Regions from separate parts of the Sinorhizobium sp. M4_45 genome, predicted to be linked through region 2. Evidence: predicted binding sites of a transcription regulator. Region 2 holds the regulator's gene; the other holds the start of a gene.
What was found. Region 2 encodes PhoB, which activates phosphate uptake and scavenging genes when phosphate is short. Its sites were predicted from a motif close to TGTCATNNANCTGTCAT; they were not measured.

Region 1 (4,210 bases), on a different contig from region 2:
TATACGATCCACTATCCCTCAAAGGAGGAGATGTCGATCTATGACGCGGCCATGCAGTACAAGGAGGAGGGCGTTCCGCTCGTCATCTTCGCCGGCGTCGAATACGGCAACGGCTCTTCGCGTGACTGGGCGGCCAAGGGCACCAACCTCCTCGGCGTCAAGGCCGTGATTGCCCAGTCCTTCGAACGCATCCATCGTTCGAACCTGGTCGGCATGGGCGTCGTACCCTTCGTCTTCGAGGAAGGCACGACCTGGGAATCTTTGGCTCTCAAGGGCGACGAAGTCGTGACGATCGAGAATCTCGCCAATGTCCAGCCGCGCGAGAAGCGCGTGGCGAAGATCACCTATGGCGACGGCTCGGTGAAGGAGGTCCCGCTCATTTGCCGCATCGATACGCTCGACGAGGTCACCTACGTCAACAATGGCGGCATCCTGCAGACGGTTCTGCGCGATCTCGCCGCCTGATCGGCGACGTATGAACAGAAAGGCCGGGGCGTCCACATCGACGCCCCGGCTTTTTATTGTCCGGTCCACAGGGTTTTGGCCGGCTTTGCGGCAGTCACTCCAACGTGACTTTTCGTTGAAGAATACCCGTCGTATGTAGGGGTCTCCCCGCGCGGCAAACGCGTTGAAGCGACGCACTTCCGGATGGAAACGTTCCACATTTTCCCGGAAGTGCTCTAACGAGCACGAACAAAGACGCCATGATATCCGCCTGCACACCAACAATCCGACGTCTCGCCCTGGCGATCGGGCTGTTTGGTGCGTTCTGCGGAGCATCCGCAGCGGATGACGGCAGGGCGGCCGAGAGCGGGCCGGTGAAGGATGGAGCGGTCAAGGACGGGGCGCTCAAAGGCGTCGTCGAACTCTTCACCAGCCAGGGCTGCTCCTCCTGTCCCCCGGCGGACGCGGCGCTCAAGAAGCTCGTCGATGAAGGCGAGGTCGTCGCGCTCGCCTATCATGTCGACTATTGGAACTATCTCGGATGGGCGGACACGCTCGCTTCCAAGGAAAATACCGAGCGGCAATATGCCTATGCGCGCATGCTCGGCCGCTACGGCGTCTATACGCCGCAGGCGATCCTGAACGGGCGCGACCACGCCAACGGCGCGGACCTGCCGGCCATCAGGAACCGGCTTGCCTTGATGGACGAGAAGGGCAAGGGCCTGTCGGTGCCGATCGCCGCCTCGATCGGCGGCGATGAAATCTCCATCAAGGTCGGTGCCGGCAAAGGCAGGGCGAATGTCGTCGTCGTCTATTTCGACCGGGCAAGGGTGGTCAAGGTCGAGAAGGGCGAGAACAGCGGCAAGGAGATCGCGTATTGGCATGCCGTGCGCGACATCCAGACCATCGGCATGTGGGAGGGCAAGCCCGCGGAGTTCACGCTGCCGGCCTCCGTCCTGTTCGAAGGCCAGGGCAACAGCGGTTGCGCGGTGCTGCTGCAATCGATGAAGGACAAGGAAACGCCGGGAGCCATTATCGGTGCCGCAACGGTTCTCGCGGGGCCGCAGGGAAAGCTCTGATGACAGGAAATGTTCCGCATCGCTTGCGGCGGAACAGGGGATGGTTCGGCCCGGCAGCATCGAGGGGCTGGGGCTGAGGGTTCGAAGTTACCGGACCGAACCAGCCATGTCTGCGTTCGAGAACCTCCCGCAGCATGACGGCTGGCCGGACATACGGTGGCAACGACTCTGTCCGGCAGCGGTCGGAGTGTTGCGGCGAATTGGGGCGGCGTTTTGACTGAATTGCGGCAGCCCCAAGAATTGCTGACATTGATCAACAGCTTCCGGCTTGCTTTTCCGATCGTGTGAGGCACACTGTCGTGGTCCTGTCACATTAGAAGGCCGAAATGCCGATGACTGATGAAACGGATTTGCCGCGAGGCGAAGCACGTCACTACGGCCAGACCACCTCCGATGTGGTCGTCGATCTTCACGAATACAAGCAAGCCAAGAACCCCCCGCCCGTCACCTTCCATCGCCGCGAACTCGACCTGATTCTCAAGGTCTACGGCCGTATGGTGGGCGAAGGGGAGTGGCGCGACTATGCGATCGACCACCTGAGGGACCGGGCCGTTTTTTCGGTGTTCAAGCGCGCCGGAGAAGTGCCTCTCTACCGCATCGAGAAAAACCCGAAGCTCGCCGCGAAACAGGGCGCCTTCAGCGTGCTCAACGCTCACGGGACGATATTGAAGCGAGGCCACGAGCTCGCCCAGGTGCTCAAGGCCTTCGACAAGGTGCTGAAGCTCGTCAAAACCTGACCGACATATCACTCGGAGCCGCCCCTCATCCGCCTGCCGGCACCTTCTCCCCGCAGGCGGGGCGAAGGGACAAGCGGCAGCGCTTCGCCTCGGCCCCCTCTTCCCGCGTGCGGATTTATCCCTGAATCGGTTGGCGGCGCCAAACCGCTTGCATCGAAGCGTGCCATCCGTGTTGCGAATCAGATAAGTGTATGCTTATCTGACGTCATGACTGAGAACGACATATTCAAAGCGCTCGCCGACCCGACACGCCGTGCAATCTTCGAGAAGCTGGCGAGCGGAAGCATGAACGCCAGTGCCTTGCGCAACGGAATGGACATCAGCCAGCCGGCCATGTCCCAACATCTCCACGTGTTGCGTAATGCAAAGCTGGTTCGGGAGGAACGGCAGGGGCGCTTCGTGAACTACGAGGTCGACCCGGAGGGGCTGGCGCTCGTTGCCGGATGGCTGGCGAAGTATCGCGCCTACTGGCCGGCGCGGATCGATGCGTTGAAGGTCTTGCTGAGGGATATGGATCAATGAACGATGTGGAACTGAACGAGCCGGCAAGGAATCTGGTGCTCGAATACGAACTCGATGAATCGCCCGAAAAGGTGTGGCGGGCAATCAGCATGCCTGAGTTCCGTGAGCGATGGCTGCCCAGGCGGGAACTGGCTGGGGCTGAGCCTGTCTCCACCGCACCGGGCAAGGAAATTCGCTACAGAATGCGCGACGACGAACCTCCCTTTCTCGAAAGCCTCGTGGCGTTCCAGGTCAGGCCCAGCAATGACGGCGGCACGATTCTGAAAATTATCCATGGGCTGGAGGATGAGCGGCTGGCTCCGCGAACTCCGCCGGCGGCGAACAGCAACCGGCTTTGGCTGATGCGCGCCGCCTGACGCCTCATTCTACCAAAACAAGCTCATCAGACAGGAGTTCGCCTATGCGCGAAGCGATGCAACTCGTCCCTATGGTCGTCGAGCAATCCAGCCGTGGCGAGCGCTCATTCGACATCTATTCCCGCCTGCTGCGTGAGCGAATAATCTTTCTGAACGGCGAGGTGAACGATGCAGTGTCTGCTCTCGTTTGCGCACAGTTGTTGTTCCTGGAAGCCGAAAGCCCTAAAAAACCGATCCAACTCTATATAAACTCGCCCGGCGGTGTCGTTACCAGCGGCTTCGCGATGTACGACACGATGCGTTACATCCGGGCGCCCGTGCATACGCTTTGCATGGGGACGGCCCGTTCGATGGGTTCGTTCCTGCTGATGGCAGGCGAAGCGGGCGAGCGCACCGCCCTGCCCAATGCAAGCATCCTCGTCCATCAACCTTCGGGCGGCTTTCAGGGACGGGCCTCCGATATGCTCATCCATGCCGAGGAAATCAGGCGAACCAAACACCGCATGACGCGGCTTTATGCCGAGCATTGCGGGCGAACATATGAAGAATTCGAGCGCGCGATGGATCGCGACCGTTTCATGACGGCGGAAGAAGCTCTGGAGTGGGGTCTGATCGACCGCATCCTCACCGAACGGGAATTGGGCGCTGAATTTGACGCTTGAAGCTCACCTGCGCAAGCTCAGCTCCTATAAAGCGTATCCGGATAGACGCCCTCGGCGGGCTTCGTTGCGGTTCCTTCTCCGAGCGGCCGCTGCATGAAGGCCGTATCAAGCCACCGGCCATGCTTGAAGCCGGTTGCCTTCATCAGCCCCTGCAGTTCGAAGCCGAGCGCCCGGTGCAGGGCGATCGATGAGGGGTGCGCCCCGCCGATTACCGCTATCATCTGGCGGAAGCCGAGAGCCGTACAGCGCCCGATCAGTTCGGAAAGCAGCGCCTTGCCGATGCCCTTGCCCCGTGCTTCCGGCGAAAGATAGATCGAATCCTCCACCAGGAACCGATAGGCGGTGCGGTTGCGGAAGGCGGAGGCATAGGCATAGCCGATAACCGCGCCACGCTCGTCCAGCGCGACCAC
Region 2 (4,210 bases):
CCGAACTCGTCGCAAAGTTCGCGCAGCCCCTGCATGAATTCCTTCGATGCCGACCGAATGCCGCCCTCGCCCTGGATCGGCTCGACGAGGATCGCCGCGGTTTCTTCATTGATCGCGTTCTTGACCGCCGCGATATCGCCGAAGGGGACCTGATAGAAGCCCGGCGCCTTCGGCCCGAAGCCCTCGATGTATTTCTGCTGTCCGCCGGCGGCGATCGTCGCGAGCGTGCGGCCGTGGAAAGCACCTTCAAAGGTGATGACGTGGAACTTCTCCACGTGCCCCTTGGCGAAATGATAGCGCCGCGCCGTTTTGATCGCACATTCGAGCGCTTCCGCACCCGAATTGGTGAAGAACACCCGATCGGCGAAGGTCACCTGGGTCAGCCTCCGTGCAAGGCTTTCCTGCCCCGAAATCTCGTAGAGATTGGACAGATGCCAGACCTTGTCGGCCTGCGCCTTCAGCGCCTCGACGAGATGAGGATGGGCATGGCCGAGCGAGTTCACGGCGACACCGGCAGCGAAATCGAGATAGCGCGTGCCGTCTTCGGCGATCAGCCAAACGCCTTCACCTCGCTCGAAACGCAACGGCGCGCGCAGATAGGTGTCGTAAAGCGGCGTGGTTGCGGCCATGTCGAGCTCTCCTTCATTCCGGCGGCACGGACCATTCGGCCCGATAAAAATCAAAAATGCCGCCTTGCGGCGGCGACAGGCACTATTCCCATTTCGCACCGCGATGTCAACAAAACCAAGGTTTGCAGGCGCTTTGCGGATGCCGATTCCGAAGCGCGAAAAAATCACACTCTGGGACTTGCAAAAATGCAACGCTCCGACAGCAAGTTGGGGAAAACCGCGAAATCGATTCGGCGCGATTCCGGCGACTCTTGCCACGGAGTCACCCTGCCGGTAGGTTAACATTCAATTACTAGACGCATGCGGCGGACCTAGTCACCAAAAGTATTATCGCGTTGAATCTTCGGGTTTTTCCCGGAGAGCGGTGACGGATTCCGCCATCCCAACGCCGAGAACGGGGAGTGCAGAGATGAACTGGACTGACGAGCGGGTCGAGAAACTGAAGAAGCTGTGGTCGGAGGGCTTGAGCGCCAGCCAGATCGCGGCGCAGTTGGGCGGCGTCAGCCGCAACGCGGTCATCGGAAAGGTTCATCGGCTGAGCCTGCCCGGGCGCGCCAAGGCCGGAGGAAGCACGACCGCTGCAGCCCGGCCCAAACGGGCGACGTCTGCCCCGCGCGCGCCGAACTATGCTGCGCGTTCCGTAACCCGCACCGTGACCCGCACGGCCGGTGCGACCGCGCTCAAGGAAGAGCTCGCAGTCGACCTGGAAATGGACCAGGAGCTGCAGATCGACAGGAACATCGTCCTGCCGATGTCGCGGCGGCTGGAGCTCACGGAGCTTACCGAACGCACCTGCAAGTGGCCGATCGGCGACCCGCTCAAGGAAGAGTTCCACTTCTGCGGCAACGACTCCCCGGAAGCCTCTCCCTATTGCACCTTCCATGCCCGGCTGGCCTACCAGCCCTCCGCCGAGCGCCGGCGCATGCGCTGAGGCGCCTTGCTCATCCCGCTCTGGATGCACGACGAAAATCGGGGCCGGAAAGGCCCCTTTTTCTTTGCCATGCCGCAAGCCGGCACGGGCGCCAGCGACCTTCGGCCTCAGCTCTCCAGCGAATAGCCAGCGCCGCGCACCGTCCGGATGACGTCCGGCATGTTGGAAAAGTTCAGTGCCTTGCGCAGCCGCCCGACATGAACGTCCACGGTCCGTTCGTCGACATAGATGTCGTGTCCCCAGACACCGTCCAGGAGCTGTGAACGAGAGAAGACGCGCCCCGGTGAGGACATTAGAAATTCCAGCAGCCGGAACTCCGTCGGGCCAAGGCGCACTTCGCGACTGCGTCGGTGGACGCGGTGCGTCTCCCGGTCGAGCTCGATATCGCCGCAGCGCAGGAGCGTCGACAGAACCTCGGGCTTGGCGCGCCTGAGCATCGCCTTGACCCTCGCCATCAGTTCCGGCGTCGAAAAGGGCTTGACGACGTAATCGTCGGCGCCGGTGGCAAGGCCCCGCACGCGCTCGCTTTCCTCGCCGCGCGCGGTCAGCATGATGATCGGCAGGCGCTCCGTTTCCGGCCGCTGGCGCAGCCTGCGGCAGAGCTCGATACCGGAAACCCCGGGCAGCATCCAATCGAGGATGAGAAGGTCGGGCAGGCGCTCCTGCAGGCGGATCTCCGCCTCGTCGCCGCGAAGGATCGTATCGACCTCGAAGCCTTCCGCCTCGAGATTGTAGCGCAGGAGAACGCTCAGGGCTTCCTCGTCTTCGACTACGGCAATCTTCGGCAACATTCAGTAGGACTCCTTCCTACGCACGACAGCCGTCATGCCGCCGCGCACGGTGGTAGGCCGCGCCAAGGCGGCCGGAACAAATTCTGCATAGGCACCGGCTGCCGGGCGATCTCAGTCCGTCACGGAACCCAATGTCGACGTCATGTCGTCCTTCGGCCGTTCGCCCTGCGGCTGGGCGCCTGTCGCCATATAGTAGATCGTTTCGGCGATATTGGTCGCGTGATCGCCGATACGCTCGATGTTCTTGGCGCAGAAAAGAAGATGCGTGCACGGCGTGATGTTGCGCGGATCTTCCATCATATAGGTCAGCAGTTCCCGGAACAGGGACGTGTAGATCGCATCGATCTCTTCATCGCGTTCGCGAATGCTGTTCGCCTTTTCCGGCGAACGGGACGCGTAGACGTCCAGGACTTCCTTCAACTGAACGAGCGCGAGCTCGGCCAGGTGTTCGAGGCCGCGCGCAAGCTTGCGCGGTATGCCTGAACCGGCAACGGCAATCACCCGCTTTGCGGTGTTCTTGCCGAGGTCGCCCACGCGCTCCAGGTCCGCGGCGATGCGGATCGAACCCATGATCTCCCGAAGATCCGAGGCCATGGGCTGGCGTTTGGCAATGGTGACGATCGCCTTTTCGCCGATCTGCCGTTCCGCATCGTCCAGAATGATGTCGTCGGAGATCACCTTCTGGGCCAGGGCGAGATCGGAATTGACGAGCGCACGGACGGAGTCCGCGACCATCTGCTCGGCGAGACCGCCCATCTCGGAGATGCGGCGCGTGAGATACTTCAACTCTTCGTCGAAGGCGGACATGATGTGTGCGTGAGACATATTCGTTTCCTCGGGGGACGCGCTGTTCTGAATGGGCCTCGTTCGGTCTTGACCGGGAGGGACGGAAAAGCGCCGCCCCTCTCCGGCCATCAGCCGAAGCGGCCCATGATGTAGTCCTGGGTGCGCTGATCGTCCGGGTTGGTGAACATTTTATCGGTATCGTTCTCCTCTACGAGATTGCCGAGATGGAACATGGCCGTGCGCTGCGACACGCGCGCCGCCTGCTGCATCGAGTGGGTGACGATCACGATCGTGAAATTCGCCCGCAATTCGTGGATGAGTTCCTCGACTTTCGCGGTCGCGATCGGATCGAGCGCCGAGCAGGGCTCGTCCATCAGAATGACTTCCGGGCTGACGGCAACGGCGCGGGCGATGCAGAGGCGCTGCTGCTGGCCGCCGGAAAGTCCGGTGCCCGGCTCCTGCAGCCGATCCTTCACCTCGTTCCACAGCCCGGCCCTCTGCAGGCTCGTTTCCACGATCTCGTCGAGTTCGGTCTTGGTGCGTGCCAGGCCATGGATGCGCGGGCCGTAGGAGACATTGTCGTAGATCGACTTCGGGAACGGATTGGGTTTCTGGAACACCATGCCGACGCGGGCACGCAATTCCACCACGTCGATCGACGGATCGTAGATATCGTCCTCGTCGAGCGTGATCTTGCCCGTTACGCGGCAGTTCTCGATCGTGTCGTTCATGCGGTTCAAGGTGCGCAGAAACGTCGATTTGCCGCACCCGGACGGACCGATCAGCGCCGTGACCGTGTTCTCGCGGATATTGAGGTTGACGTCGAAGAGCGCACGCTTTTCGCCGTAATAGACCGACACATCGTTGCCGATCATCTTGTAAGGCACCGTATTCATTTTCTGCTCAAGAGCCTTTTCGACTGCAGCTTCCGACATGATGTTCATAGTCCTTACCCCACTACCAGCGACGCTCAAAGCGACGCCGCAAGAGAATTGCGCCGAGATTCATGAAGATGAGAAAGATCAGGAGAATGATGATCGCTCCGGACGTACGCTCGACGAAGGCACGTTCTG

Region 1: CN933_RS16170 (DUF2794 domain-containing protein) is a predicted target of PhoB. The motif match lies at 1,819-1,835, and genes of this name have one in related genera.

What each region holds. Positions count from the first base shown of each region.
Region 1 is NZ_NWVE01000005.1:193,684-197,893, reverse strand. It holds gene acnA (aconitate hydratase AcnA) at 1-465, shown strand, start outside; gene CN933_RS16175 (DUF1223 domain-containing protein) at 705-1,523, shown strand; gene CN933_RS16170 (DUF2794 domain-containing protein) at 1,850-2,260, shown strand; gene CN933_RS16165 (ArsR/SmtB family transcription factor) at 2,468-2,782, shown strand; gene CN933_RS16160 (SRPBCC family protein) at 2,779-3,138, shown strand; gene CN933_RS16155 (ATP-dependent Clp protease proteolytic subunit) at 3,183-3,800, shown strand; gene CN933_RS16150 (GNAT family N-acetyltransferase) at 3,818-4,210, opposite strand, start outside.
Region 2 is NZ_NWVE01000002.1:41,624-45,833, reverse strand. It holds gene CN933_RS05825 (aspartate aminotransferase family protein) at 1-629, opposite strand, end outside; gene CN933_RS05820 (GcrA family cell cycle regulator) at 1,039-1,560, shown strand; gene phoB (phosphate regulon transcriptional regulator PhoB) at 1,668-2,351, opposite strand; gene phoU (phosphate signaling complex protein PhoU) at 2,463-3,176, opposite strand; gene pstB (phosphate ABC transporter ATP-binding protein PstB) at 3,266-4,081, opposite strand; gene pstA (phosphate ABC transporter permease PstA) at 4,095-4,210, opposite strand, start outside.